2 regions of the Paenibacillus sp. NPDC058174 genome follow, and region 2 is predicted to be linked to the other one. Evidence: riboswitches for the same ligand, from Rfam matches in the RefSeq annotation. Region 2 holds a riboswitch; the other holds the start of a gene.
What was found. Region 2 has a riboswitch for cyclic di-AMP ahead of ACFVVF_RS26960 (C40 family peptidase). Riboswitches for the same ligand answer to the same signal wherever they lie in the genome.
Positions count from the first base shown of each region.

Region 1: another riboswitch for cyclic di-AMP. It lies ahead of ACFVVF_RS10970 (hypothetical protein); the one in region 2 lies ahead of ACFVVF_RS26960 (C40 family peptidase).

Region 1 covers NZ_JBHVUY010000001.1:2,466,962-2,482,488, reverse strand. The annotation lists gene ACFVVF_RS11040 (DUF445 domain-containing protein) at 1-771, shown strand, start outside; partial or broken gene ACFVVF_RS11035 (5-methyltetrahydropteroyltriglutamate--homocysteine S-methyltransferase) at 854-1,153, shown strand; gene ACFVVF_RS11030 (hypothetical protein) at 1,221-1,502, opposite strand; gene ACFVVF_RS11025 (ABC transporter ATP-binding protein) at 1,875-2,627, shown strand; gene ACFVVF_RS11020 (ABC transporter permease) at 2,620-3,393, shown strand; gene ACFVVF_RS11015 (helix-turn-helix transcriptional regulator) at 3,403-4,248, opposite strand; gene ACFVVF_RS11010 (SDR family oxidoreductase) at 4,394-5,137, shown strand; gene ACFVVF_RS11005 (hypothetical protein) at 5,221-6,273, opposite strand; gene ACFVVF_RS11000 (MFS transporter) at 6,339-7,559, opposite strand; gene ACFVVF_RS10995 (TetR/AcrR family transcriptional regulator) at 7,713-8,312, shown strand; gene ACFVVF_RS10990 (hypothetical protein) at 8,828-9,076, shown strand; gene ACFVVF_RS10985 (hypothetical protein) at 9,085-9,858, opposite strand; gene ACFVVF_RS10980 (RNA polymerase sigma factor) at 9,855-10,403, opposite strand; gene ACFVVF_RS10975 (class I SAM-dependent methyltransferase) at 10,569-11,363, shown strand; gene ACFVVF_RS10970 (hypothetical protein) at 11,441-11,866, opposite strand; cyclic di-AMP (ydaO/yuaA leader) riboswitch at 11,874-12,057, opposite strand; cyclic di-AMP (ydaO/yuaA leader) riboswitch at 12,459-12,694, shown strand; gene ACFVVF_RS10965 (hypothetical protein) at 12,907-13,326, shown strand; gene kdpF (K(+)-transporting ATPase subunit F) at 13,412-13,528, shown strand; gene kdpA (potassium-transporting ATPase subunit KdpA) at 13,546-15,225, shown strand; gene kdpB (potassium-transporting ATPase subunit KdpB) at 15,246-15,527, shown strand, end outside.
Region 2 covers NZ_JBHVUY010000010.1:69,675-85,201, reverse strand. The annotation lists gene ACFVVF_RS27035 (NADH:flavin oxidoreductase) at 1-374, shown strand, start outside; gene ACFVVF_RS27030 (hypothetical protein) at 573-863, shown strand; gene cyoA (ubiquinol oxidase subunit II) at 1,184-2,179, shown strand; gene ACFVVF_RS27020 (cbb3-type cytochrome c oxidase subunit I) at 2,203-4,179, shown strand; gene cyoC (cytochrome o ubiquinol oxidase subunit III) at 4,180-4,806, shown strand; gene cyoD (cytochrome o ubiquinol oxidase subunit IV) at 4,859-5,134, shown strand; gene ACFVVF_RS27005 (peptidylprolyl isomerase) at 5,296-5,991, shown strand; gene ACFVVF_RS27000 (hypothetical protein) at 6,062-6,694, opposite strand; gene ACFVVF_RS26995 (hypothetical protein) at 6,691-7,857, opposite strand; gene ACFVVF_RS26990 (zf-HC2 domain-containing protein) at 7,891-8,505, opposite strand; gene ACFVVF_RS26985 (sigma-70 family RNA polymerase sigma factor) at 8,502-8,963, opposite strand; gene ACFVVF_RS26980 (NAD(P)-dependent oxidoreductase) at 9,222-9,839, opposite strand; gene ACFVVF_RS26975 (YwhD family protein) at 9,839-10,375, opposite strand; gene ACFVVF_RS26970 (M1 family metallopeptidase) at 10,480-12,504, shown strand; gene ACFVVF_RS26965 (hypothetical protein) at 12,523-13,335, shown strand; cyclic di-AMP (ydaO/yuaA leader) riboswitch at 13,788-13,955, shown strand; gene ACFVVF_RS26960 (C40 family peptidase) at 13,961-14,428, shown strand; gene ACFVVF_RS26955 (class I SAM-dependent methyltransferase) at 14,573-15,337, opposite strand; gene ACFVVF_RS26950 (VOC family protein) at 15,321-15,527, opposite strand, start outside.

The DNA of each region.
Region 1 (15,527 bases), on a different contig from region 2:
CAGGACATTCGGCCGATCGTGCAGAAGCTGACCGATAAGTTTGCTCATGACGGCTGGGATGAGAAAGCGCTCGATTATTTGCTTGACGAGGGCAAGCAGTGGGTGTCAAAGCGGGAAACAGAGCAATTGCTCGGCAAATTAGCCCATAGCAAGCTGGAGGAGCTGCAGGTTGGCGGCTTTATGGGATTTGCAGTACAAGCGTTTATCGGATTTATGAGTGCGGAAAAGCTCGGTCCAATGGTGCAAAATATGCTGCTCTCCGCTATTCGCGACTTGAGCCAGCCTGGCAGCGAGAACAGGACCAAGCTGTTGAACGAAGTGAAATCCGCAGCCGAGAAGCTGCATGAGAATGAAGCGCTCATGGAGCAGCTTAAGCAATGGCTGGAGAGCGGGGCTGACAGCGTGGAGCTGGAGCGGTTTATTCACCTGCGCCTGGAAGAGCTGCGTCAATTGCTGTTGGACAAGCTGGAGGAAGAATATAGCGGGGGCGGCCGCTCTGTGGTGAAGGGCGTCCGTTACTTGACGGATCGCGCCAAGGAGAAGGAAGAGCTGCTTCAGCAATGGGAGCGGACCATTCTCGATTATACGGTTCAGCTTATTGAACGCAATCATTATCGGATTGGCATGCTCGTTCGCGACAACTTGGATAAAATGGATGATAAATCGCTCGTCGAAATGCTGGAGCAAAAAATCGGCAATGACTTGCAGTGGATTCGCGTTAACGGCGCGATCTGCGGCTTCGCCGTCGGAATTGTGCTGTCCTTCTTCTAAGAAACCGTGTATAATTCAAAGCATTCAGGTATGAAAAAAGTGTTGTATAAAATATGTCATGCCGTATATTTATACATTTTTCAGCTTGAAAACAAAACGCAGCCATGGCGAGCTGATTCACAGCTTTGAGGAGCATACGTATGATCTGGGCATCGGTCTTGGCGTATACGACATTCACAGCCCTCGCGTACCGGCGGTTGCTGAGATGACGAACATGATCGGACGCGCGCTGAAGGTGCTGGATCCGGAGCTGTTCTGGATTAACCCGGACTGCGGATTGAAAACACGCGGCATCGACGAGACTGTAGCATCGCTGCGTACGATGATTGAAGCGACGGAAATCGTCAGATCGCAATTCGAACAGGCTAAAGCAGGCGTATAATAGATAAAAAGACTTGCCGATTCGCGAAGATTTAATCGTGAATCCGGCAAGTCTTTTTTATAATAACCTATTCGAAATGGACGAATTGTTCGGGATGCAGACGAATATATCGGGTAATTACGTTCCAGGTAGACGCTTCTACATAAAAATGATAAAAATGGCTCATCTCGGCATGAAGCGTAGGATCCGTCTCCATATCCTGCAGCGAGACGCCGAAGTTTGCCAGGCTTCGAGGATGATTCCGCTGCCTAAGCGATTGTTCTGTACGTTCCAGCAGAGCAAGCATTTCAGAATCATCGAAATACTTGAGGCTTTGCAGCAGCCCCTTCCACCTCAAAGGCTGGGCCATATAATAGGCCGTCCACCAGTAATAGTCAGCTTCAGACTTGATGGCATGCAGATAATGCGTTCGGAAGACGAACAGCGCTTTTTGACCTGAAGTCAGAAGCGGGTACAGCTCAGAGGAGAAATCTCCTCCCCGGCTTTCAATCTCCTTGTAAGCCGTAATTAATGGCTTAAAGCAAGCGGATGCCAGGCTTTCATCGTCATATGAGACCCAAAAGTCTGTTTGTTTATTGCTGTCAACAATACAATATCACTCCTTCTCTTTCATTATACGTAAAATAAAGAGCCGATAGAAGAGATATGCAAGATTAGCTTCTTCAGGTTTATAATGTAGCTATACCTATTATGGGACACACGAATTACAGGGGGAACAAACTTGGCTCCATTATTGAGCATGAATCAGATAAGTAAACGAAGGCCGGATAAAGCAGGGGAATGGCTGTTTCAAGGAGTCACGGCTGGCATAGATAAAGGGGAGCGCATTGCGCTGTTGGGAGCTTCAGGCACGGGAAAAAGCACGCTGCTGCGTATTGCCGCCTTGCTGGAATCGTTTGATGAAGGCGAGCTTCAATTGGAGGGCAAGGCACAGCGATCCTTTAAACCGGAGGAATGGCGAAAAAAAATCAGCTACGTCGCGCAGGCGCCAGTTATGCTCGCCGGGACTGTGGAACAGAATTTACGAACAGCCAGCATGCTGCATGGCACGCCGTTTGACGAACAGCTAGCCCGCCGCTATATGGCCGAGGCGGAGCTTGGACATTTAGCTTGGACAAAGCCTGCCGCTGAGCTGTCTGGAGGAGAGAAGCAGCGGACTGCGCTAGTCCGATCCTTGCTGCTGCGCCCCTCAATGCTTTTACTGGATGAGACAACTTCTTCCTTAGATCCAACTAGTAAAGAAGCAGTGGAGCAGATGCTTAACCGATTGGCAGAGCGTGAAGGAACTGCGATGGCCTGGATTACGCATGATATGGAGCAAAGCCGGTCAGTCAGCGATCAGATTTGGTTCATGAGCGAGGGAAAGCTGTTGGAACGTGGAGATACGAAAGCTTTTTTTCAAGGACCATCTACCGAGCAGGCACGGCGCTTTATTCAAAAGCCTCTTGAAAGAGAGGCGAATGGGGATGAGTAATTTAGCTCTGGCGAGTACGCTTGTTTTTGTCGCCATTACTGCTTTTTTGTCCATCTGGAAAAAGCTTGGCTTGGAGAAGGACATCCTTATCGGAACGGTCCGCTCCGCGCTGCAGCTTCTTTTTATCGGCTATGTACTGCATTTCATATTCGATACGCAGAATCCGTTGTTTATCATTCTTATATTAGTGTGTATGATTGGCGTCGCGTCATGGAATGCAGGGTCGCGAGCCAGGGAGATCCGTGGCATTCGCCTTCGAATTGCGATAACGCTGGCTTGTACGGAAGGGCTGACGATGGCGCTGCTGCTCGGATTCTCCATTATAGAGCCTACGCCTCAATATATCATTCCGGTGAGCGGTATCGTTATCGGAAGCTCGATGATTGTAGCCGGCATCTACTTGAATCAGATGAAACGCGAGCTTGAATCGTCGCGCGGCGAGGTCGAGACGCTGCTGGCGCTTGGGGCAACAGCCCGGCAAGCGATTCAGGGAGCCGTCAAACGGTCTGTCCGCTCCAGCATGATTCCGACGATTGACGGAATGAAAACGGTCGGACTCGTTCAACTGCCCGGAATGATGACAGGCATGATCGTGGCCGGAGCCGATCCGATCGAAGCGGTCCGTTATCAGATGCTGATTATGTTTGTACTCGCATCATCCGCAGCATTAACGGCAATATTGTTAAGCCAAATCAGCTATCGCTTATGGTTTACGAAGGATGTGCGGCTTGTGCCAAACCCGCAGCAGGAAACGAAGCGGGCTTAGCACGGGATATCAGTTTCTTTCTTCCAGAAACTTTCGGATTTTTTCCTTCGTTACCCCGTCATCTAGCGGAATGTGAATGGAAATTTTCAAATCCGGCTTGTCCTGCGGCTGGAACGAAATATAGTCGAATGCCAGCTCGCCAACAACCGGATGCTGCATAATTTTATGTGCCTGGGTATAGTCCAAGACGTCATGCTGTTCCCAGTAAGCCCGAAATTCCTCGCTGATCCCGGACAAGTCTCTGACCTGCTCGCCCCACCAAGGATCGTCGCCGTAACGGGCATAATCAGCACGGAATTGGGCGACGGTCCGGCGAGCATGCTCTTCCCATTCCGTTCCCTTTAATTTGCGGAAGTCGTCGTTTGTAAAGGTATACCATAGCAAATTCCGCTGTTGTTCAGACATCTTGTTTAGATCGCCATTCAGTATGCAGCTGGCCTCATTCCAAGCCACGATATTCATTCTGGCATCCATGGCACATGCAGGACTCAATCCCTGCGAATCCAGAAACCGCTGTAATACCGCACTCACTTTACTTTGCGCCCGTGATTGTTCGGGCGGAGGCTGCCGGTGTGCAAGCAGGAACATATGCTTGCGCTCCGCCGCGTCTAATTGAAGGGCAATCGCCAATCCTTCAAGCACTTCTGTTGACACATGAATCGAACGGCCCTGCTCCAGATAGGTGTACCACTCCAAGCTGACTCCGGCAAGCATGGCAACCTCTCCGCGCCGCAAGCCGGGTGTTCGCCTGCGGCCGGCCTCGGGAAGCCCGGCTTGCTTAGGTGTTAAACGTTCTCTGCGATTGCGGAGAAAATGGGCTAATTCGCTATATCGGTTTATTTCATTTTTGGCCAAATTCCAATCCTCCTGTTCATGAGCGGAAGAAGGTAGGAGTCGTAATACCAGTATAACCAGACACCTTCTTGATGCGTTTTTTCAGCTATACAATAGCTTATGTGAAGACGCCGTATAAATCAATTACACAAGAAGGAGAATGGATATGAAACAGGATTCCAACACGATTCTCATAACAGGAGGCGCGAGCGGCATTGGCCTGGCGCTTGCCTCGAGATGGATAAAGGCTGGCAATAAAGTAATCATCGTCGGACGAAGAGAGGACAAGCTGGCGGAGGCTAAGACGCTTTATCCAGAGCTTTATACGTATCGGTTCGATGTGTCCAAGGAAGAAGAGCGCATTGCACTGTTCGAACAGATTACACTGGAGCATCCTGATGTTAATGTTCTGCTTAATAACGCCGGTGTTATGCGGTTTATAACTGTCGATGGAGGGGAGCCTTGGAAGGATACAGAGGTTGAGCTGACAACAAATCTGGCGGCGCCGATTCATCTGGCCGCTCTATTTACGCCACATTTGAAAAACAATGAGCAATCGGTCATCCTGAATGTTACTTCCGGTTTGTCCCATGTGCCTATCGCGTCTGCTCCTGTTTATAGTGCCACTAAAGCGGCGCTTCATTCATTCACGCTGACGCTTCGGCATCAGCTGGCTCCGTATGGCGTTCAAGTCATTGAGATTTGTCCTCCGCATACGAATACCGATTTGGGGATACCTGGAGCCAACACCGCGGGCGTGCCGCTCGACGAGTTTGCAGATGCCGTTATGGAAAGCCTCGCGCAAGGCGAAGAAGAGATTACGTATGGCTGGTCCAAGCTTACCTCACAAGGTTCCCGCGCGGAACGTGATGAAATGTTCAAGCAGTTGAATAGCGCACAGCACGTCTAATGGATGATGAAGCCGGGCTGGTGTCCCTTTAAGGGCGCCAGCCCGGCTTTTTTGTGAAATGAATTTATGCGAGCAAGCACTTGTTAGATCATGTGCGCATAAAGCTTTTTGAGCGTGTCCAACGCTTTTTTCTCAAGGTGCATAATACCGCTAATGAGCTCGATGCAACGCTCTTTTTCCTTCAGTTCGCGTACGGGAGGCTCAGAGTAAGGATACATAGTCTCTAGTATCGAATAATTCGCAGCAATTTGGTTGTAGATGGCGATGCTGTCATCGAGCAATGAGGGATCTAATGCCGGAAGCTTTTCTTGCGCTTCAGTCAGAAATTGCACTGCATAACGTCTGGCTTCCCCTAATACTTCTATGAACAAGCTGAAGTAATAGGCGTCCACTTCGCCTGCTTTCAAGGAGGCCAGCCATTTCTGATAAGCCTTATGGCCAACGGTGTATGTTTTCCCGGCCGTGGTGTATTGCTCCTCATTATTTAAGCGGATGGCGTACGCCAACGTTTCCTTGAATGCAATATAGGGATCGGCAGCCGGAGCAGACGTTGCCCAGTGCAAAGAAATCAGTCTGTCTACAGGAAGGGGAGAGATTTCTGCTTTATCCCGGGATTGGACACAATTTATGCAGGTGCAGCGGCCAAAACCCAGATCAGTCCATGGGATGACGTTTTCTGCGAGCTTTTCTCCGGTATGCCACGAATCGGTATAGTAGCCGGCTTCATCATAAGCGGTAATGAGGGAAGTCTGATTGTTAATGTCCAGATTTTTGGCGAAGACAGGCTTTCCGGCATGGATGGCGAGTTTCGCCTTTTCCCACATCTCCTTCTGAAGCTGCAGCAAATGCTCACCGTTGGCATATTGATGAAGACCTTGAATATCGATTCCAATATTTCGTACTAGCCGAAAAACATCAGGTTCTACCTCACCGCCGTTTGGTTCTTTCAAGTTTTCGTCCAAAATATGCAGAAAAGCGTTGCCTGTTATGCCATACAGCCATGCGGTAGAAACATCGATGCGATAATAGTCTGCTGCTGATTTAACGGCGCCGACCAGAGAAGCATCCAATCCGCTGAATTTGTAGTCTTTCAGAGATTGAACGGCATGAATGTTGGTTTTATAGCGATCTGGCATAAAAGACACCTCCAATTTTTAGTAATCATTTCTACATTCTAGACGAAACCCCTCTATTGTATAGTTTATATCTTTCTGCCGCTCGTATGGCGAAGAGTAACGCCCCAGAATAGAAGAGCCATGCCGCTGACAGCTGCGCCAAGCCAGCAAACGCCGTGCCATCCGAAACTTCCGTATACAAGGGTCGAAGCGATGGAGCCTGTCGCGCTGCCTATCGAATAGAAAATCATATAACCTGCAGTCAGCCTGCTGCGTGCTTCCGGCCGAATGGACAGAATCATGCTTTGATTCGTAACGTGGACGGCTTGAACGGCAAGATCGAGCAAGATTATGCCTGCCACAAGTGCGAAAAGTGATTGAACGGCGAAACTGATCGGCAGCCAGGAAACGAGCAGCAGACTTAGTGCAACTCCGGTTGTCCACTGGCCATGCCCGCTGTCTGCAAGGCGTCCGGCTCGCGCAGCTGCAAGTGCGCCTGCCGCCCCGGCCAGACCAAACGCGCCGATTGCCGTATGGGAGAGTGAAAGCGGCGGACTGCTCAGCGGAAGCACAAGAGAAGTCCATAAAATGCTGAACGCACTGAAAATAAAGAAGGCCAATGCAGCGCGGATGCGCAGCACCTTTTCTTGCACGAATAGCAGCAGCACCGAATGGATAAGCCGCCAATAAGGCAATGCTTCCTGTTGACGTACTTGCTCGCTATTGGGCAATATCCGGAACAGAGTCACTGCCATAATAAGTGTAAGCAATGCGGATACGAGATAGACGGCACGCCAGCCTGCTAGGTCTGTCAAGGTGCCGGCAAATGTTCTGGCAAGCAATATCCCGATGACGATGCCGCTTGTCACAATTCCAACTACACGTCCGCGTTCAACGGGAGAAGCTAAGCTGGCAGCAAACGCAACGAGCGTCTGCGTGACAACCGCAAGCAGACCGACGGCTGCGACGCCAGCAAATAAGAAGGCTGCGTTGGGCGCGAGACCGACGGCGAGCAGAGCCGCAACGGACAAGAGCATTTGCCCGGAGATCAGCTTGCGCCGATCCAGCTTGTCGCCTAGCGGAACAAGCAGCAGCAAACCTAGCGCATAGCAGATTTGCGTAGCGGTGATTACGATACCCATGGATGAAGGCGCAAGGCTGAACTCGTTCGACATCGTGTCCAGCAATGGCTGTGCATAATAAATACTAGCTACGGACAAGCCGGCAGCTACAGCGAATAAAAAGGCAGTGAATCCGGATACAGCAGACACCGGTTCGGCACTTGATTGCGCGGGTTTTTCGAGCATGCTAAGGAAAACCTCCTATTTTTATACTGATTGGTACATAACAACTATTCGATAAATATATAGCGCATAATGATCTCATGTCAACTGTTTGACAATGAACGTGCTTATTCGTAGTATTTATATATACCTTTCAGTATGAAAAGAGGGATGGGAATGGTACGTCCACGGGAATTTGACGAGGAGAAGGCGCTGACTGCCGCAATGCAGCAGTTTTGGGAGAAGGGCTATGAGGCAACTTCCCTTACTGACCTGACTTCCAGTATGGGCATTCAACGGCCGAGCTTATATTCCGCATTTGGAGATAAAAAACAGCTGTTCGAAATGGCATTTCGCAAATATACGCAAAATCATGCTGCATCCATTCGGGCTAGTCTTCAGAAGCATACGTCGGTAAGGGCAGCGTTTCGCACGTTTTTTGAAAGCTTGGCGGATGAAGCTTATGAGCAAGCTCCGAGCAGGGGATGCTTCTGCATCAATACGATGGTCGAGCTTTCGCCCCATGATGAGAAGTTCGAAATTTTGACGCGGGAGCACCAGATGTACTTGTCCGTTATTTTTCAGGAGACGATTGAGCGCGGCATACGATCAGGGGAGCTGGATGAGACTGTAAACGCCAAGCAGACCGCTCAGTCGCTGATCATTCAGTTGATCGGGCTTACGGTTTTTTTGAAATCCCGGCCGGATCGTTCATTCGTTGCGAGTGCCATAGACACTGCGCTGAGCTTGATTAAGCCGGCTGAGAGCGAGGGATAATGTGGGGCTGTGCGGGGAATTGCTGTGCGTTTTGGCTCGAGCTGCCGTTCTTGATTCCATAGTCCTCACCGCATTGCGCTGAGTGATGGATTGAAGCTGCGAAAAGTCATCCCGAGCTCAAAACGCTTCGCGCATCCTAGGGTATGTAGCCGACCGTCAAGGAACCGTGTGAGTTGGCTGTGCGGGAATCACTGTGCGTTTTGGCTCGAGCTGCCGTTCTTGATTCCATTGTCCTCATCGCAATGCGCTGAGTGATGAATTGAATCTGCGAAAAGTCATCCCGAGCTCAAAACGCTCCGCTCATTCCAGGTAAGCACAGACGGTCAAGGAACCGTGTGAGTTGGCTGTGCGGGAATCGCTGCGCGTTTTGGCTCGAGCTGCCGTTCTTGATTCCATTGTCCTCATCGCATTGCGCTGAGTAATGGATAGAATCTGCGAAAAGTCATCCCGAGCTCAAAACACTCCGCTCATCCCAGGGTATGCAACTGGCCGTCATAGGAACAATTTCGAGGTTGATGCCGGTTGCAACGAATCAAAATGTAAAAGTGCAGGTTGGAGGCCGTGTTTTCGGAGATTTTAAGCATCAAAATGTAAAAGTGCAGTTTGATTGGCCCAAAAAGCCCCGATTAGGTGAAATGGAGCGATTTCAACTGCACTTTTGCATTTTGAATGCTGTTTTGGAGCTTTTGAGCGAAAACAACATGCACTTTTACATTTTGTTTACTCAAATGGTGCCGCAGCAAGCGGATAGCATGATTTATTAATAGTTCCGTTAGGCAAATGGAATCGTGTTGGCGATGTGAAGCAGCCATTCGCGATCGCTATGTTCAGCCCGCAGTTCATATTGCACAGCTCTTGAAGTCTGGGGAACTTCCATTGCCCAGATTAGCTGCCGCACCTCGTCGTTTTGCAAGTAAACGGCCTCCTGGCCATGGATGAGCAAACGCTCGATCGTTTGCTGTTCCATATCGGGCACATGGATCCGGCTTTTTGTCGTTCCGAACAAGCGGCATTCAAAGTTTCTGTCCGCTTGATCATACAGCAGTCTTGCCCCGACTATATTCTTATTTGGACGAAGATCGCGAACGACGACGGGCTTACTTTGCTGCTCACTTTCGGCTATCATTTCTTCAATTTCTTCTTCCGTTACATCATCGAAGCCGTAATAGACTTCAATGCGGCGAATTTCAGCTTCGACTGGCAGTGGAGGATTCCATGGTGCAGCCTCCTCGAACAGCTGCTCCAAGCTATGAGGCCAGAGGACAGCTGCATAGTTTGTTTGCTGGCTGACGGTACGATCGCCCTGAGCAGCGATATAAATCGCTTTTCCCATACCTGGCTTCAATTGCTGGATGATGGCATCCATCGGATCATCGGGCTGGAAGGTGTCGACGCGTACGGATGCCAGGACCTCGCCGTTGCCGTTGCGCATTTCGATTTGCTCCATAATTTTACGCTTCAATTGAGCTGGAGGCAGTATAGTTTCCGCCTTCGATTTCATCCGATTGATCCAAGCTTCCTCGCCAACATTTTCGAAATGATTCATATCGATTTCCCCTCCAATTTTTTTCTCATTTGCACAAGCGCCTGATTTAATCTGGACTTGACCGTCCCGACCGGAATAGCCAGCGCATCGGCAATTTCCTGCTGCGACAAGTCGTTGATGTAACGAAGCACAAGCACTTCCTTCAGCTTCACGGGAAGATTGTGCAATTCATCCATGACGGAATCATCTTGCGCTTCGCCAACAGAGACATCATTGTAAGCTGCAAGCGGTGTTGTATGCTGCTCTCGCTGCTTTTGCTCCTTCCGGTATTCCTTCCATCTTCTCCTCCTATGGGCGTGAAGCTGACGAATCGTAATGCCATACAGCCAGCCCTGCAAGCTGCGGGAATGATCGTATTTGTCCAAATTTCGATAAAGCTCCAAATATACATTTTGCGCAATATCCTCGGCATCGGTATGGCTGCCGCTCAAATAGTATAAAGTGCGGTACACTTCGTTGACCGTTTCGTTATAAAGCTGTTCGAAGGCTTCCTCCTGTCCGTTCAGCGCCAAGCCGACAAGCTCAGATATCGTTGTAACCGCCACAAATAACTCCCTCCTTTATCGCTATTTACTCTATTTGGCCATTTTTCTGAAAATCGTTCGTTTTCTTTTATTTTATTTCAAAATCCATACAAATGGGAAAATTTTACCTGTATAATAGTAGCTCTGCATCTTTACGAGATTGATATCCAATAGAGGAGGAAGTCTATGTTTCCCGATTTATCGGTTCATCCTGATTTTGTAAGCGGGCAAAGCATGCCCTGGTGTAAACAGTTGGCAGTAAGGACTGGAAAGTATGAATACCCATGGACGGCGAATGTGGAGGGGCAGGCGGCGGAGACGGTCTTGACTGAAAAACTCGCTTCTGCCGTACATGGCAGAGTACTTGATGTCGGCTGCGGGCATGGTGAGTACACGAACCGCTGGTCGGAGCAAGCGGTGGAGGTCACCGGTTACGATATGACAGAAGGCTTTATTCGGACAGCCAACGAACGGTATCGAAGCGCTAATGTCCGGTATGTAGTAGGCTCAACCAAGCAGGGGCTTCCGTTTCCTGATCATTATTTCGACGTTGCTTACACAAAGAAGGGACCAACAAGCTGGTATGAGGAAGGGAATCGGGTTGTCCGGCCTGGAGGCTCGCTAATTATGCTCCATCCGGGCGACGGTAATGGAGAAGGCGGTGAATTGGGGGAGGTGTTTCCCGGCTTATTCGCCGGACCTGCACCAGGTACGCCTACGCTGGATCGCATTCAAGAGCGGCTGGCGGTTAGCGGACTTACTGACATCCGAATGACGGTGTTGAAGGAGCTGGTATGGCTGCCTGCGGCTGAGGATATTTTGGCGTTGTTATGTTTTGGTCAAAGCGACAGTTTCTCGCAATATGTAAGGGAAACATGCTTCAAAGCTATTCAGACGCAGTTCGATAAGCATGCGGAGGCTCGGGGGATTAAGACGACCGGATTTTATTACTTTATTGAAGCAAAGGCATCAGCTAAATAGAATCGCATCATTTACAGATGAAGCCGCCTCGCATTTTCGTGAGGCGGCTTCATCTATGATCCAGACTAGGGGGACAGCTAGTATAAGGACAAATAAAAGACCGATTGACGGAATAGCTCGGCATATCCGGCCTGTGAAGGCTGATGTGATTCAGGATGGGACTGGCCGCGGCATACTTGGCGTACAGCGTCATCGAAGAGACTGCGCAGCTCGGGATTTCTGACGTTCTCCGAACGGGGAGAGCCTGCAGCGGTATGCAGGTTGACCCAGCCCATATAGTGAGGTGCAGAAGAGCACCAAGCGTTCCAGTCCGCAGGCTGCTCCTTCTGCTGAATGAATAGCTCGCCCCACCCGATGCCGATATTAGTTGATAAGCGCATATAGGCGCGATAACCGGATTCAGCCGGGATGATAAACAACTCGATGTGAAGCACTTTTAATGTTGACGGCAGCTGCTGAATGTCGGGCAGCGGTTCCGTTCCTTTGTATACTACAGTTATCATTTTGCAATTCTCTCCTTGATTTCGCTTACGGAGTTAGCTGACGGATTCGGGATAGAGAGCTTCCCTACAGACGTGCGCATTGCGCTTTCGTCCGATTCACCCCGTGCCCTACGATCATCGCATCTTATGACGATGAACGCAAGCGTTGGTTCCCCCGTTTCTGTCCGATCAGAATTCAGCGATAGATGTATGAGCCATGTTCTGGCATGGCGTTCATATTAAACCGGAATCGTCACGTTGTAAAATAACAGACGGGCGATATTGCCCTTCTTTTCGGCAAATTGCCAATATACCTGCCATTATCCTCGTAAAATACGCTTCTTTCTTTGAAATTCTCATTATGGCTTCCGTAATCGCATGCAATTAAAAGCAGGTTGATCAGTGACGGGAGCCACTATGTTATCCCTAGCGTCTAGTTTTTGAAAAGGAGAGAAAGAACGAGATAAATCGATTATTTTCAAGAAGTAACATTATGTAAGCGTTATAACCTATCCTTTTCCCTCGAATTTTCAACCTATTTGCACCCGCTATCGCTTTACACAAATATTGGCTGGGAGTATGATTCGATTCATGGTTACGTAATTTGTTTCCAATGCTGCACTTGCTGAGTTCCCGTTCATTGCAACGGGAAGCGGGGGAACCACAGCGGGATAACTCCAGTATTCTGGAATTTCCCGTTTATCGCGGCGCTGCGATCCGATGTGAGAGTCGGAGGACGGCGTTGCAGGGGTGAATCATCGACCGAAAGCCATGGACTTCGGCTGATGTAGGGCAACTCTCACTGCCCGAATCCGACAGCTAACCTCGTAAGCTTATAGTTGAGAGAGGCGACAATCAACGCGATGACTTTGTCATGGCTTGTTGGCCGCGTAAATCCAGCATACCCTTTAGCGCCTAATGAAGGCGGAAGGATGTATGCCGTTTGCGCTGTCCAAGCGATGTTCTTAAGAAGCCGCGGGTGAGCACCTCTGCTCCCTGCCGGCTTCTTTTTTGTTGCCTTTTTTCCTTGCGATTTCATAAACAGGAGGCATTTTTAGAAAATGGAAACGATCGCGGTAGCCGGTTTTAACGAAATTAGCGTTAATTTTATTCGTCAGCTGCTCTACCGTCAGCTTCCTTTCATCGTGTTGACCAACAGCAAGCTGGAGGCAAAACGTATAACGGAGGTCGTAGATACATCTCTAGTCAAGGTTCTGAGGGTTCGAACAACCGCCAGAGCGTGGAGTATCCCGGAGCTGCCGATTGCAAAAGTATATATTTTCGAAAGCAGTCTTCCGCTAAGCTGCCGCTATTTAAGATATTGCAGGTCCCATTGGGCCAGTGCCCATATTTGCGTAATTACGACTCACTGGCATCCGAAGGCGATCTATAAAGCGCTTGGAGCGGATGGGATTGTTTACACGCAAGGGGAAGAGGTCGGTTTTTTGCTTTCTTTTGCGGAACAAGCGCCAGACTTATAGGACAGGAGGCTATATTCATGATGGATTTCTATATGGTTGTACTGCTGCTGGGCGTGTTCGCTATGCTGGCAGGTTTTCTGGCTTGGTGCGCTGGAACGGTCGACGGCAAAGGAGGAGAGGGAAGGTGATTCTTATTGCCATTGTTACTCTGCTGATGTTCCTGTACCTTGTTTATGCTTTGTTGAATCCCGAGAAGTTTTAGCCTAGGAGGCCATATCGATGGAAATTGTTCAAATAGCGGTCGTGGTCGTGATTCTTATCGCATTAGTCAAACCGCTAGGCACTTATGTATATCACGTATTTTCGAATGAAGCCAATTGGACGGATAAGCTGTTTGGGCCGTTTGAACGGCTGCTTTATAAGCTGATCGGGCTGAAAAACCGGGACGGCATGAGCTGGAAAAAGTATGCGTTCAGTTTTATCGTGACCAACGCGGCTCTGACGGCGGCAGGCTACTTGCTGCTGCGGCTTCAGCGGCTGCTTCCGTTTAATCCTAACGGGATGGACGGAATGGAGCCCACGTTAACATTTAATACGGTAATCAGTTTTATAACCAATACGAATCTGCAGCATTACAGCGGCGAAAGCGCGCTTTCTTACTTTTCGCAAATGGCTGTCATCATGATGATGATGTTTACATCGGCGGCAACCGGCTTTTCAGTCGCGATTGCGTTCATTCGCGGATTAACGAGCAGAGGCAGAACGATCGGACATTTTTTCGAGGATTTCGTCAAAGCGCATACGCGTATTTTGCTGCCGGCATCCTTCGTTATTACGCTGGTGCTGGTTGCGCTGCAAGTTCCGCAGACGCTTGAGCCGACGCTGACCGTTAAGACGCTGGAGGGAGCGTCTCAGCAGATCGCGATCGGGCCGGTCGCCTCGCTGGAATCAATCAAGCATTTGGGTACAAATGGCGGCGGGTTTTTCGGCGTCAACTCGGCGCATCCGTTCGAGAATCCGAATCCGCTGACTAACGTGATCGAGATTTTGTCCATGTGGGCATTGCCGGCCGCGCTGCCTTATACGTTTGGCCGATTTGCCAGGAGCAAAAAGCAAGGCTGGGTCATTTTCTCGGCGATGATGGTGCTGTTTCTCATTTGTTTAACGACAGTCTACACCGCAGAGAAAGCCGGCAATCCCATCTTTAACAGTCTTGGCATCGATGCGTCTCAGGGCAGTATGGAAGGCAAGGAGGTCCGGTTTGGCATTGCAGGGTCGGCCTTGTTTACAGCTGTAACAACAGCCGCAACGACCGGATCGGTCAACAACATGCATGATACGCTGACGCCAATTGGAGGCCTCGTTCCGATGGCGGAAATGATGCTCAATGTCATTTTTGGCGGCAAGGGCGTGGGGTTAATCAATATGCTGATGTACGCCATTCTTGCGGTTTTCCTATGCGGCTTGATGGTGGGACGGACACCGGAGTTTTTGGGGAGGAAAATCGAGCCCAGAGAAGTGAAGCTGATTGCCGTCGCCATACTGGCCCATCCTTTCGTCATATTGGCTCCGACGGCGCTTGCTCTAATGACTGGCGCCGGCCAGGCAGGCATTACGAATCCGGGCTTTCATGGAATTAGCCAGGTGCTGTATGAATACGCATCTTCGGCGGCAAACAACGGCTCAGGCTTCGAAGGCCTTAGCGATAATACAACGTTCTGGAATATAAGTACGGGGCTGGTCATGCTGCTTGGCCGCTATATTTCGATTATCGCGATGCTGGCTGTGGCGGGATCACTGCTGCGCAAGAAGCCTGTACCGGATACGCTTGGGACATTTCGGACCGACAATGCCTTGTTCACAGGCTTGCTGGTCGGCACGGTATTGTTAATTGGCGCTTTAACTTTTATGCCGGCGGTCGCACTTGGACCCATTGCCGAGTATTTAACAATCCGTTAACGGATGAGGTGGATACAATGATGACGAATAACCGACAGAAACGATTACTGACGGCAGATGCCGTTCAGCGTGCTTTGAAGGAAAGCTTGCTTAAACTCAATCCGGTTACGATGCTGAAAAATCCGGTCATGTTCGTCGTAGAGATTTGCACCGTTATCGTCTTGCTAATGACAGTATTTCCGGACTACTTCCATTCCAGAGATCGTATAGGCTTTAATTTGACCGTATTTTTAATTTTGCTGTTTACCGTTTTATTTGCGAATTTTGCGGAAGCTTTGGCGGAAGGCCGGGGTAAAGCGCAA
Region 2 (15,527 bases):
TGAATCAGCTCTTGCAGCCCCTCGTTGATGCTGGCGTCGATATTTTCCACTGCTCCACCCGCCGCTTCTGGGTTGCTGAATTTGAAGGATCCGATCTGAATTTCGCGGGCTGGGTGAAAAAACTGACCGGCAAACCTACAATCACAGTCGGCTCCGTCGGTCTCGACAATGACTTTATTAGTGCCTTCATGGGCAATGATGCAGGAACGAAAGATATTGACGAGCTGACCGATCGGCTGGAGCAAGGACAATTCGATCTTGTTGCCGTCGGCCGTGCTTTGCTCGTCGATCCAGCTTGGGCAGCCAAAGTTCGTGAAGGACGTTTCGACGAGCTCGTACCGTTCACGCCTGCCTCGCTTGGCACACTCAGCTAACGCTTCTCATTCCTGGAAAGCGGCTGCTCCCTATTGACGGGGCAGCCGCTTTTTTTCGTTTTTTACAAATATTGAAACTGGCCTTTGCCCAAATATGGCGGAACTATGATCAAAATATGAATTTTCTTTGAACATCGTTCATATAATATGTTATAGTGTATATAAGAAAGCACTTACAAGTTAATGGGAGTGTTGATTATGACAACCAAAACAGCAACAGTAAGCAGCATCCAACCATCTTCTCTGGCAGCCGTGAAGCGTCTGGTCTCGTTGATGACCGCCTTCGCATGGACCGCATTGTCGATTGGCGTTCTGTTGTGTCTCATAAAGCTCGGCCATTTCAGTGAAGAGAACGTTTTGCTGATGCTTGGCATCGGCTTCCTCGTAGGCAGCGTGTTCATCTTTGTAATCGGTACGGCGATCGGACTCGTGCATGCGAGAATGAGTGCTGCTCTAGCCGAGAAGGAACAACAGTCGCCGCCAGAATAACGTTTCATTGCAGCTCGGCTCCCGTCCAACAACGGGGGCCGTTTTGTTTTTTATGGAAGGCGCCATTAGTGGACAAGCAGATGAACGAGCGGCTCTTGACATTGCAGCCCGAAGACGTCCCCCAAATGGCTGAAACCCCCATTTTCCAGCATAAAAAAGGACGGTTTTTCCTTTTGTGAAATAGCTATGAACGAGCGGTGTCGAACTCGTGAACTTTCTATTACAGAAAAAAGACGAATTGTTGACGTAATTGTTAAGGCAGCAGTTATTCCAACGGAGTTCTGGTAATGTTAAAACCAAGAGTAAACCTGAGGAGTTGAATGAACTTGAAACCGAAAATTCGTCTTTTGACCTTTGCGCTCATCATGCTGATGGCCGTTCTGTTGACGGGCTGCAGCGAGCAAATGATCGTGCTGGATCCGAAAGGACCGATCGGCGAATCACAGAAAGACTTGATTTACCTGTCCGTCATTCTTTGCGCGATCGTACTCGTTCCGGTACTGCTGCTGACTGCCTTCATCATATGGCGCTATCGCGACCGGAAAGACAGTAAAGCTGCCTACCAGCCAAATTGGGAGCACAGCACGAAGCTGGAAACGATCTGGTGGGGTATTCCAATTATCATCATCGCCATCCTGGGCGTCATTACGGTGAAATATACGTACGAACTGGAGCCTTCCAAGCCGCTTGTCTCCGATAAGGCGCCGCTGGTTATCGAAGCGACGTCACTGGATTGGAAATGGCTGTTCACGTATCCGGAAGAAGGCATTTCCACTGTAAACTACATTCAAATTCCGCAAGATCGTCCGATCCAATTCAAAGTAACGGCTGACCAAGCGATGAACTCGTTCTGGATTCCACAGCTGGGCGGACAAATCTATGCCATGTCCGGCATGGCGATGACGCTGCATCTGCAAGCGGATGAACCGGGCTTGTATTACGGCTCTGGCGCTAACTTTACTGGCGAGCTGTTTGCCAAAATGACCTTTGATGTCAAAGCGACTTCGGATGAAGAATATGATGCGTGGGTAAAAGAAGTAAAAAGCAATTATCCGGCTCTGACAGAAGACGGCTTCAAGAAGCTGACTGAAAAAGGAGCCTCCAATCAGCAATTCTTCTCTTCCTTCCCTGAAGGACTGTTCGACCGTGTAGTGAAGCAATACATCGGCAAAGGCGGCACCGGGCACCATCACGGCGGCGGCAGCACGGAAGCCGAAGCTTCGAAAGATGATGCGAAAGCAACTGAGCATCAGCATCACGAAAGCGCAGATCACGGAGCTGTGGAGACAGCATCCAGTGAGCATGCGGGACACTAAGATATAATGAAAGGAGAGGCCACATGTTTCAGAATTTTATCGACTTTATGCTAAATGACTTTTTCGTCACAGGCGATCCGCTGATTCTCGGCGCACAAGTCTCGATTGCACTTGCTTCGGTCGCTGTCGTGTTCGTCCTTACTTATTTCAAAAAATGGCGCTGGCTATGGACAGAATGGCTGACGACTGTCGATCATAAGAAGATCGGCATTATGTACATCATCGCCTCCATTCTGATGCTGTTCCGCGGGGGCGTTGACGCCCTGCTGATCCGGACGCAGCTTGCGCTGCCGAATCTGGAATTCCTACACGCGGATCACTATAACGCCATCTTTACTACGCACGGCGTCATCATGATCTTGTTTATGGCGATGCCTCTTATGTTCGGTTTATTCAATATCGTCGTACCGCTCCAGATCGGCGCGCGCGACGTTGCATACCCGTTCTTGAACTCTTTGAGCTTCTGGCTGTTCTTCTTTGGCGCCATGCTGTTCAACGTATCGTTCGTAATCGGCGGTTCGCCGGATGCGGGCTGGCTGGCTTATCCGCCGCTCTCGGAGCTCTCGGGCAGTCCGGGCGTAGGCCAGGATTTCTACATCTGGGGTATTCAGATTTCCGGTATCGGCTCTCTGGCGTCCGGCATCAACTTTGTCGTGACGATTCTGAAAATGCGTGCACCTGGCATGAAGCTGATGCAAATGCCGATGTTCACTTGGTCGGTTCTGTCGTCTTCCGTAACGATCATGTTCGCATTCCCGATTCTGACCGTTACTTTGTTCCTGCTCTTCATTGACCGCTATCTCGGGGCGCACTTCTTCACGCTTGACGGCGGGGGCAACCCGATGATGTATATTAACTTGATATGGATGTGGGGTCACCCCGAGGTCTATATCGTTATATTGCCGGCCTTCGGTATATTCTCCGAGATCGTGTCGACCTTCTCGAAGAAAAGACTGTTCGGCTACAAATCAATGGTATTCGCGCTTATGTCGATCAGCTTCTTCTCGTTCTTCACATGGGCCCACCACTTCTTCACAATGGGCTCCGGCGCTAACGTCAATGCGTTCTTCGCTGTGACGACGATGCTGATTGCAATACCGACAGGGGTAAAAATATTCAACTGGCTGTTCACGATGTTCCGGGGGCGGATTACGTTCTCGCAGCCGATGCTGTGGACGATCGCCTTTATCCCATGCTTTATCGTCGGCGGGATGACGGGCGTTATGCTCTCCGTTGCACCAGCTGACTTCCAGTTCCATAACAGCTACTTCCTGATTGCCCACTTCCACCAAGTGCTGATCGGCGGCGTCGTATTCGGTTACTTCGCAGGCCTGTACTACTGGTGGCCGAAAATGTTCGGCTTCAAGCTGCATGACGGTATTGGCAAATGGGTGTTCTGGCTGTGGAATATCGGTTTCTATGTCTGCTTCATGCCGCAATACGCGCTAGGCCTGATGGGCATGACGCGCCGTTTCAACGAATACAACTTCGACATGGGCTGGCAGCCGCTTAACGTCGTATCGACTATCGGCGGTTTCATTATGGGTCTTGCCTTCCTGTTTCAAGTATGGCAAATTGCGCACAGCATCAAGTTCTTCAAGAAAGAGAAAAGCGGGGACGCTTGGGATGGCCGCACACTGGAATGGTCGATTCCATCGCCTGCTCCAATGTACAACTTCGCACGCGTACCGGTTGTTACGAGCCAGGACGAATGGTGGGAGGAGAAACAGCGTTTGGCGAATGGCGGCAAACCAAAACCGCTTGCACCGCTGGAACCGATCCACATGCCGAAAAACTCGGCGATTCCGTTCATCATGTCAGTCTTCTTCTTTATCGCGGGCTTTGGCTTCGTATGGGGCTGGACTTGGATGATTGTACCAGGACTACTCGGCGTAGCCATCTGCATGATCGCTCGTTCGTTCAGCTACGACACCGACTACTATATCCCTGTCGATGAGATCGAACGGACAGAAGCAGCTGCGTTAAAGGGGGCTAACTAAATGGCACACACGGCAACATCTTCGCATGACAAGGACCATGGCCACGGTCATGACGGCCATGATCATCACGATCATGAATCAATCAAAGTATTCGGCTTCTGGCTGTTTCTCATAACCGACGTTATTCTATTCGGCACCCTGTTCGCCACCTTTGCCGTGCTCCGCTTGAGCACGGACGGCGGACCAACGCCGGATGAAATGTTCAAGATGCCTGGCGTTATCGCCGAGACATTCATCTTGCTTACGAGCAGCTTTACCAGCGGTATCGCCGTTCTCCAGATGCACAGGGGGAACAAGAAGGGCCTTATCGGCTGGCTGGCTGTAACTGCACTGCTGGGTGCATCGTTTATTTTCCTCGAAGTTTACGAGTTCATCGAGCTGGTACATGAGGGCGTAACGATCGGCACTAGCGCTTATTGGTCCGCTTTCTTTACGCTAGTCGGCACACACGGACTTCACGTATCGGTCGGCTTGATCTGGATGGTTGGCTTGATGATTCAGCTGGCAAGACGCGGCATTACGCCGGTCACGCAGCGTAAAGTAAACATTATCAGCTTGTATTGGCACTTTCTTGACGTCGTATGGATCTTCGTCCTTACGGTTGTCTACCTGATGGGGGTGATGTAGGGTGAGCAACCACGATCACAACGCACATGGTGATGCGAATGCGCACGGCTCGATGAAGTCCTACGTCATCGGCTTCGTGCTCTCGATTATTCTTACAATACTGCCGCTCGTCATTGTTCTGAACGATCTGATGAGCAAGACAGCGACGATCATCTTCATCCTGATCATGGCGGCGCTGCAATTTGTAGTTCAGCTGTTCTTCTTCATGCATATCCGTGATGAGAAGAAACCGCGCTTCAATATGATCGCGCTCATATTCGGCTTAGTCATTCTCCTTACGGTCGTAGCCGGCTCCATCTGGATCATGGCTTACAACGTAGTTGGCTAATATGAGTATTAAAAAACCGGAAGCCCTCTCTCGAATCATCGTTGAGATGGGCAGCCGGTTTTTTTTGCGCTATGCAAGGACTAGACGATTTCTCCATTTCCCTTCCCATATGCTATGATATTTAATGGACAACCTATTGCGGTCAGGAGGCCTATTAACGAATGAAACGGAACTACATGAAATTAACTTTTGCTTTGGTTACAGCGCTGGTTCTGCTGGTAACGGCAGGCTGCGGCGGGGGCAGCAAGACTCCGCAAAACGAAGGACAAGGTGCGCAAGCACCAGAAGAAACAAAAGCACCGGCACCAACAGCCACCACATCAACGGATGACGCGAAAAATCCGATTGTAACGATCGAAATGGACAGCGGTGACAAAATTACGGTCGAGCTGTTTCCTAAAGTAGCGCCTAATACGGTGAACAACTTCATCTCGCTCGTACAGAAAGGCTTTTATGACGGCCTAATCTTCCACCGCGTTATCCCAGGCTTTATGATTCAGGGCGGTGATCCGGAAGGCACTGGCATGGGCGGCCCTGATTATGGCATTAAAGGCGAATTTACATCGAACGGCTTCCAGAACGACTTGAAGCATACACGCGGCGTCATCTCGATGGCTCGTTCGAATATGCCGAACTCCGCTGGCTCCCAGTTTTTCATTATGGCGGTCGACTACCCTTCCCTTGACGGCGAGTACGCCGCTTTTGGACAAGTGCTGGAAGGCATGGAGACGGTTGATGCAATCGTAGCGCAAAAAACCGGCGAAAACGATCGTCCGCTTAGCCCGATGGCGATGAAAAAAGTAACGGTCGACACGCAGGGTGTCACTTATCCAGAACCGGAGACGGTCGCGAAGTAATACACCATATGCACACGAAAAAGAGAGAGCCGATGGCAGTGACTGCCGTTCGACTCTCTCTTCGTTTAGATTAGAGCCCCCGCTCCTCCACTTCAATACCCTGTGGCAAAATGAGCGTGAGCTTGGGATGATACGACTCCGATACGATGCCCCTGTTCTTCTGTTGAAAGCTTCCAATCATCACATACATCGTGCTTCCGACCATATCAGTACTAATAATTGACTCCGGATGCTTCATCGGCTCTACCGCCCAATATTGCACCTGACCTAATAGCCGCACATCGGCAACCTCAGCTTTATCTAACTGCACCTGCTCGAAGGATTGAACGACGATTTTCTTCACTGTGTCCGGCACCTTAACAGCCTCTGTCTTGACGACGGCAGTCCGCTCCGTAATTTGCAGAGACTGGCGAAACTCCCCCAGCAGGCCCGACGAGGTCAACGATACCATTGCAACGGCTCCAACTCCAAGAACCGCTACAAAAAACACGCTCATCCAATCATAACGCATGACCGTCCGCTCCGTGCCTGCCAGCCAAAGGTACAGCAGCAGCTCTACGCCCAGCAATATAAAGACAAGCGGCGCAACCCAAAGCAGCAAATTAACAGAATCTGCTCCATTCCAGATGGAGACAGCAACCGCTGCTCCTAGAAGCAGCAGTGTCACTCCCATAGATAAGGAGCCTACACGCCAGGCCTTCATGGACGCTCCTCCTTATCCCATTCCGGAAGACGGGGAGGTGCTTCAGAGGGAGTATTGCCTGAGCCAGCTCTGAAGCTTCCGCCAAACACCAGCCGCAGTCCTGCTGCAATCATCACAAATGCAACGAGCGCCGTCGGCAGGTTATACTTGAGCTTCATAAACTCCCGGTAGACCGATGGCCAGGTTTGGGAGATATACGTACCCATGACTTGATCGAACAAATAGTAGGCGCCCAGCACGAGCAAGGCAAGGCCAATCCACTTCTGATAAGGAGCCAGTTGTGCGACTACCGCCTGATCCTTCAATTGGTCGCGCTCATAGCGCGACATCTGCTGCAGCGCATCAAAGAAAGCGAAAAACCAGAACAGCGGCATCAGGAAGAGGAAGATCGACAGCCGCAAGGAGTCCATTAAGAAGATCGAGATCAGAAAACCGCCCATAATTTGCAGGCCGCGCTTTTGCAGCCCCAAGTACAAGTGGCCTGCGCCGGGAAACAGCGCCAGCGTCGCTGCCAGCACTTTATTTTTCCGGCCGGAGCCGATATGCTCCTCCAATTCCTCGAAGAAAGGCCTGTCATCGATCGTCTCGCCGCGATGCTTGCGCTGCAGCTGCTGCACCGCATCGAACAGCGTATAAATCCAAATGACTGGCAGCGCCAGCAGAAAAACGAGGAAGCTACCCGTATTCGTAACAATACTGATAAAAATCGTGATCGCTAACAAACCTGCAAAAGCAACCAGAAACGCTAAGCCTCTCTGCAGCATCCCCATCGCCATATGACCAACGCCCGGTACGAAGGAAAGCAGGATCGTTTGCGTTTTTTCCCGCTTCTGCTCGTAAGCGTATTGACTAGCCTCCCAACCTGGGCCCATACCCGGATCAATGCCATAGGGAGATGCCGGCCGCTGCTGTCCCGCTCCATTGAGCAGAGAGACAATCATATCGATCATATTGATGATCCAACTCGCAGCGGCGATGAACACCAGAATGACCGCTTCACCATTCAAAGAGCCGTTTATGCCCAGAAGAAAAATAATACCCAGCAAACCGAAAAAACTGCCTCCATATAAAACGAACCGGACAAACCTTCCCAGATAGGCATGTCCAAAGCCCGGGAAGAAAGATAAGAAGAAAGCCGTCAATGGGCTTTTATTTCCTTGCATTGCTTAATCATCTCCTTTTCGTACAACCAAAATTTATTTAAACCGGCTTTTCTCAATCCCCTTCAGCCAGCCCAACGTTTGATCTACCATCCGGTCCGACCAGGAGCCGTCTTCCCGTTCTTCCTCTGCAATCGGGACAATAACCGGTTCCTGCCCGGCCTCCAGCATGACCCTCGTATGCTCATCCATCGCCATCATGCGCTCCGCTACACCGTTAAACGTACCCGTACCAAGCAGCAGCAGCGTAATAGCGGCCGCAGCCCCGAAATGAACGGCCGGATGCTGGAGCCACGTACGGCGCCGGTAGGGCTTTTCCTGAACGATACGCGGAGGGAACAACAGACGGCTTAATTTCCGCCCCATTTGATCCATATCCGGCATATCCGATACATCTGCGCCGTTTGCAGCCGTGACCGTTTGCGCAGCCTCTACCGCTGTCATGAGCAGCTCCAGACAAACGTCGCACTGCGCCATATGGGCTTCTACCTGCTCACGCTCCGTTTCGGGCAGCACGTCGCCGACATAGAGATGCATCGTCGTGCTGTCTGCATGCCATTCCTGTTGCTGATGCCTTTGCTGCTGCAGCTTAGGCTGCTCAGCCTGCCTTTTATTCTCCAATTCGCCCGGATCATTGCCTGTCCCGCTCATTCGAAGTCCTCCTTCCGCCAGTTCCGCTTAATCCAATTCCTCGCCCGGTAAAGCCTTGATTCAACGCTTTTTCGTTCCAGCCCCGTATCGGCAGCAATCTCCTCGTACGATTTGTTCTCCATATAATAAGCCGTTACAACCTCACGATAATTGTCCGGCAATTGCTGAACCTGCTCTCTTACCTGCCGCCTTCCTTCTCGCTCAATAGCAGCTTCCTCCGCGGCAATTCCTGTGTTCGCTGCCAGCAAATTCGCCTTTTGCCCGTCCAAGTCCTCTAGCGGCTGTTCCGGCTTGCGTGCTTTGCTGCGATTCCAATCGATCGCGCGGTTGACTGCAATGCGGGTCATCCATGTTTTGAAGCCATTCATTCGGCATTCCGGGAGGGAGCGATAGATGAGCATCAGCACTTCCTGCGTCACATCCTCCGCATCATGCGGCGAACGAACGATTGCATACACTGTTCGATATAAGTATGGACCATACGTATGTACTAAGGATTGAAACGCCGCAGGCCCGCCGTTTTGTACGGCTTTGATCCATGCCTCGTCCTGAATCTCGCTCTCCTCCCTTCCCGAATACTATAGACGCAGGGAAATGCTCCAAACCCTGCACTTTATCCAAAACTTTTTTTCAAGTGTACAAAAAAAAGACCGGGTTGCGAGATTACTTCAGCATAAACGCCGTTAAGTAATCCCGTCACCCGGTTCTTTATTCCATCAATAGGCTAGTCCAATGGATTTGCCCGCATTGGCATCAGACGCCACCGAAGTCAGCAGAAAATGTGCGACATCGGCACGCGATATCGATTTGCCGCCTCTTGGCACACCGCTGTCCGTCTGACGGTAAATGCCTGTCAACGGCTCATCCGTCAGCTGCATGGGACGCGCCACCGTCCACTCCAGGCCGCTTTCAAGCAGCAGCTCATATGAGTGAAGATGATCCGCCAGCACATGCCGAAGCACACGGTTCACTACATAACCGCTCAAGCCCTTCAGCTCGCCATGAATACCAGCTGAAGCGACATAAGCGACCTTCGCGACGCCATGCTCCTTCATGCCTTCAATAATGTTGTACATCACATCGGACATGAGCGTCGTCTCGCCAAGCCCTTGGCTGCCGACACAACAAATAACGGCGTCCTGTCCGGCGATCTCCCGCTTTACGTAACCGAGATGGAGCGCATCGCCCGTCACGACGGTTAATCCGGGATGATGACCGATAACAAGCCGCTTCGGTTCACGAACGTAAGCAGTCACCTGATGCCCCGCATCGAGCGCTTGGCGAATGACTTTCCGTCCGATCCCGCCGCTGGCTCCGAAGACGACAAGCTTCATTACAGGCTCTCAGGAGCGAGCGCCTGCTTGAGCTCATCAGAGGAGTGGTTCCACCACTCTTCGTTATGCTCGGTGAGCAGCTTGCGCAGCGCTGCCTTCTCCTCTGCACCAAGCTCTTCCAGCTTGATCTTGCGTTTCAGCGCAGCATCCAGCTTGTTGACGTGGTCAGGGAGGATCTTCCACCCGCGGCGTGCCTCCTTGTCAATCAGCATCTCACAGGCGGTAACGCCGGCATATTTCGTGCCTTCGTCGTCGCGTTCCACCGCCACCCATACAACCCAGCATGTTCTGCCGTTTGGCGTGTTGGCTTTGTCCGGGCTGAATTTGATGCCCTTCTCTACCTTGCTCTTGGCATGCATCGCTCCGTCATCGATATAAGCGACACCCTCGTCAATAATAACGCATGATACTTGGCTCAAATCGATTGTGCCCGCGCCAAAGCCTCTATGTGGTTTGTTGCTCACTACGTTGAGCGACAATGATTTCTTTTCCTTCTTCTCCGGTTGTTGTTCCGGCTGTCCTTGCTGTTCAGTCATGGCTTTTCCACCTTCCCCGTACAATAATTACATTTTAGCTAATAATCCGTGAAAAGCCAACATATACATGCTGTAGATGCTTGTCAACGGGAGGGAAACGTTCAATGACTCCACGCCATGTCAAACGTTTATTGCTATTCACGCTCACCGCCGTCCTGCTCGGCCTGTCGATCCAGCAGGGCTTCGGCCACGCTTGGCAATCCCAATATACGTACGCGCTCGCCCCTGCCGCCAAAGCTGTGCCGCAATCTGTTCCGACATCGGCCAAGCCTGCTGCCGCTGTTCCTGCCGCTCCTGCCGCGCCTGATGCTCCCGAAGCCAAGCCGCAGGCGCTTAGCAAGAGAGTCGTCGAGTACCACATCAACGTCGCGCTGCAGAACGACGCACGCTCCTTATACGGCGAACAGACGGTGACTTGGACCAATCCGGGCAAAAAAACGGTGTCCGAGCTCTATTTTCACCTGTACCCGAACGCTTTCCTTAATGACAAGACAACGTTTATGAAGGAATCGAAGGGCAAGCTCCGGGAGGACAAGGCAACCTCGGCCAGCCAGGGCTACATGAAGCTGAATGCTCTGGAGACGATGGAGGGCGAAAGCCTGCTGCCGCGTCTTCATTATGTCCAGCCTGATGACGGCAACACCGACGATTTTACACTGGCCAAGCTTAAGCTGCCCGTCCCGGTCGCACCGGGCAAGTCGGTAACGCTCTCCATGAGCTTTGAAGTCAAGCTGCCTGAAGTGTTCGCGCGAATGGGCTACTCCGGCTCATTCGTCATGGCCGGACAGTGGTTCCCGAAGCTGGCTGTCTATGAGACGGCTGGTATGCGCGGCCGAACCTCCGAAGGATGGAACATCCATCAATACCACGGCAACTCGGAATTTTACAGCGATTTCGGCATCTATTCCGTCAACATTCAAGTACCGGAGTCTTATACGGTGGCCGGAACCGGATTCCAGACCAAAGCGCCGGTCAGCAACGGAAAAGGCGAGCATGTGTACCAGTTTTACGCCGATGATGTCCATGACTTCGCCTGGGCTGCTTCTCCCGACTTTGTCTATGTAGAGGACACGCTCTCCGGTACCGGAATCCCCGGCGTGCGCATTAAGCTGTACCTCGATCCGGCGCATGAAGCGTTCAAAGACCGGTATATGCATGCGGCCAAGTCAGCGCTGACCAAGTATGCGCAATGGTACGGAGATTATCCGTACTCGACCTTATCGCTCATCGTACCTCCGAAGGGCGCCAACGGAGCTGGAGGCATGGAGTATCCGACACTCGTTACCGCATTCGCCGCAGAGAACGACAATCCCGGCTACAGCCTGGAGAGGACCGTCGTTCACGAGATTGGCCATCAATATTGGTACGGCATGGTCGCCTCCAACGAGTTCGAGGAAGCATGGCTTGACGAAGGCTTTACCTCCTACGCCGAAGACAAGGTGATGGAGAGCGAGTATGGCGTCATACCGAATTTGCCGCTTGAAGCCAGCTACATGACGAATCCGGCACCGCTCAAGCAGCCTTCATGGGCGTACGACAGTCATAATCACTACGCAGAGAACGTCTATATGCGGGCCAAGCTAGTACTGGCCGGCATCGAGAACCAGATCGGCACCCGTATGATGCAGAAAGTCATGCGGACCTACTTCCAGAAGTATAAGTTCAAGCATCCTTCCAGCGGCGACTTCCAACGGGTCGTTGAGCAAGTGACGAAGCAGAAATGGCATGATTACTTCAATCAATTTGTGTACCACAATCAAATGGCCGACTTTTCCATCGAAGCTGTGCAGGTTCGTCCGGTCGAGCAGGACGGGAAGCCGATGTTCGAATCCTCGGTGCTGGTGAAGAAGAACGGCGGCAATATCGGTTCAGTTCCGATTGTCATGCAGTTCAAGGACGGTACGAGCATGACCAAAGAATGGGATGCACAGGATTCGCATATCCAGTACAAAGTCGTCCATGACTCTCCGCTCGCTTGGGCAGCCGTCGATTCGGAGTACCGCAACGTGCTCGACAACAAGCATATCAACAACTTCATGCTTGCCGAGCTGCCGGAGACGAAGCGCACGCGCTGGAATCTCAGCATTGCCAAATTAATCGAAGGGCTGCTCGGAACGCTGAGCTGGTAGGAGGGATATTCCTTGAAAATGCATATGAAACAAGGCTGGCGGCTGACAGTCAAACACATGAATATTATCATTCTATTGTTTCTGTACCAGCTGTTATGGGGCTTCTTCCTTTACCGGTTCGTCGATTCGGTCGTTACGCCGCTTCTGCGGCGTTTTCCCGGCGATGCACTGCCCCCTTCGGCAGTCCGGCTCTTTTTTAGCGAAGCACAGTTCCAATTGATGAAAACCGACCTTATTCATCCTTATTTATGGATGCTTGGCGGGTTATTCCTGGCCCGCATGCTGCTTACGCCGCTGTTCAATGCCGGGTTGTTCTACTCTCTGCACCACGCAACCGACGAGAGCGGCACGAAATTCATTGAAGGCATCCGCAGCACCTGGAAGCCGGTTATGCTGCTCTATTGGATCAAGACGCTTCTTGCCTTGGCACCGGCATGGTGGCTTCTGCCGGCCTGGCTCCAAGCGCTGCTGAAAAGCGGCACGATGGGCAGCCTGCTGCAAACTGTATTGCCAGGAGCCGCTGCATGGCTGCTGTGGAGCGCGCTGCTCCATCTGCTGTTTCTCTCGATGCAGCTCGGAGCCGCTTCCGGCAGCGGGGTGTTCAATTCCCTCTGGCACGCGTTGCGCCATATCGCTCCCTATACCGGGGTCTCGCTGCTCATGTGGGCGATTGGCATCGGCATCGCGCTTTGCGTCACTAGCGTTTCCTTAATCTGGGCCGGCTTGTTTGCGTTAATTCTTCATCAAGGCTATCATCTCATTCGGACGATGATGAAAGTATGGACCATTTGCGCACAATACGATTGTTTGCAGTCGAGGACGCAAGGATAACATCGAATAGACAGCAAATATGCAAGCGTCGGGGTAGTCCCCGGCGCTTTTTTGGGCTTTTGGCAGCTTGTCAACGCCTGTCTGACTGCTCTATTATAAAAATTAGAAGTATTAGAATTGAAGCTTCACTTTTATCTCTGTCGAATGCCGTCTATGCTTGTCCTTCCCTTGCCATTACTGGCTTTGGCAACTCCGATTTCCCGCCGCGTTCTGTGCTTGTACCCACTTACATGAGAGCACTCTCTTCGATTGCTCCACATATTCTCTCTTCTTCACACATAGTAAATGTAAATAGTTATTGATTTTTTAATCGTCGTACCCCATAAAAGCACATAATCAGTCAATGAAATTAATGAAAACGCGTGTTTTTGGCAAAAGGTTACATGAGAATTATTAGAATTTGCCAGTTGGAGGAGGAGATTTGCGAAAAAAAACGAATATTTCCCAAGTACATAAAAAGCTTGCCTAATTCCTTGTACTGGAAACGGGGGAACCACTCTGGGTGAATTGATTTCGACGTCTGCACCGGCCGCGCCGGGTAAGCACGGACGCCTGAGAAATCATAGGGATCCTTCAACCGAACCCCACAGCTAACCTCGTCGGCATCGGAAGGGGCTTTACCGTTTTGAAAAAGGTTACTGCAATGCTAGCTGGACTCCTGTTACTGCTCGCTTTTCAAGCAGGCAGCGTATTCGCGGATTCCAAAATGGACGGCATTATCGATGATGTTATCGGTACGCCATATCTGATGGGCGGCACGTCCACGAAAGGCTTTGATTGCTCAGGATTCACATCCTATGTATTTGAGAAAATGGGAATTGAGCTTGCTCGCACTTCCGGTTCTCAAGCACAAATGGGTAAAAAGGTTGCGAAGAGCGACCTGAATGCTGGCGATCTCGTATTCTTCAATACGAATGGCAAAAGCATTTCTCATGTCGGCATCTATGTCGGCGATGGAAAGTTTGCCCACTCTTCGTCCAGCAGAGGCGTTACAATTAGTAAACTTAGTGACTCCTATTATGAGTCTCGTTATGTAACCGCTCGTCGTGTTATGGATGCGACTACTTCTGAGAAATATGCTGACGAACAATAGAGCCCGCTTACGCGGCTTCATCCTGTGAAGCGCGTCGGAAGGTCTCACTAACAAAGCCGCAAGCCGTGTGTCCTCTGGACAGTACGACTTGCGGCTTTGTTGTTCTATTGTTAGCTTGTTGAAGTCACGGTCGAGATCGCTGTACTACACGTCTCCCCAGAAAATCTCGGTTTGGTAGTCGAAGCTCACCCGGCCGTTCACATTCGTACGTTCGAAGAGCTGTCCCAGCTCCTCCTTCAGACGGTCATGGTTAGGCTCTCCCTTTGCCGGAACGTAGGAGGAAGAAAGTGCTCTGCCGAGCAGCTCCTCGCGGTCCAGCAACTGGCCGTTCGTAAATGCCGCTTCACGCATACCGTTCTCACGGAAGAACGCTCGCAGCTGATCCGCTGAAATGTTCTTGTGGGTCATTTGCTTATAGTCGGTGCTGTAGAGCCGCAGCAGCTCCTCATAGCCTTCCAGGAATGGCGTGCCGCTCGTAAGCCGGGAATTCCATATCAGTACTGCTTTGCCGCCAGGCTTCAATATGCGGCGAAACTCGGCTTGGGCTGCCGGCCGGTCAAACCAATGGAAGGATTGCGCGCATACGATAAAATCAACCGAATGCTCCGGCAAGCCCGTCGTCTCCGCAGCGGCAGGAACGGAGCGGTAGTTCGGCAGCTCACCTAGCTCCTTGTCGGCTGCTTCCCGCATCGCTTGGTTAGGCTCTACCGCAATCACCTCGCTGCCGCGCTCCAGCAGCAGCTTGGAGAAGATCCCCGTGCCGGCTCCAAGATCAGCGATTCTCGAGTTGGCCTTGAGACCCACATCAGAGTACAGATAGTCGAGCGCTTCAACCGGATAACCCGGACGATACTTCACGTAATTTTCTACCCGATTCGAAAATCTCTCTTTGCTATTGCTGCTTCCCATTCGCTTCACGCTCCCATTCGATAAATTCCAACCTATTGCCGAAGGGATCATGGGCGTAAAAACGTTCCGCCCCTTCACCCTGCCTGCTGTCGTCCGCAATGGTCTCAACACCGTGTGCCCGCAGCCAGCTCTGCAGGGCTGCAATACCTTTTACACCGAACGCTGGATGCGCCTTCCTCGCAGGTATGAA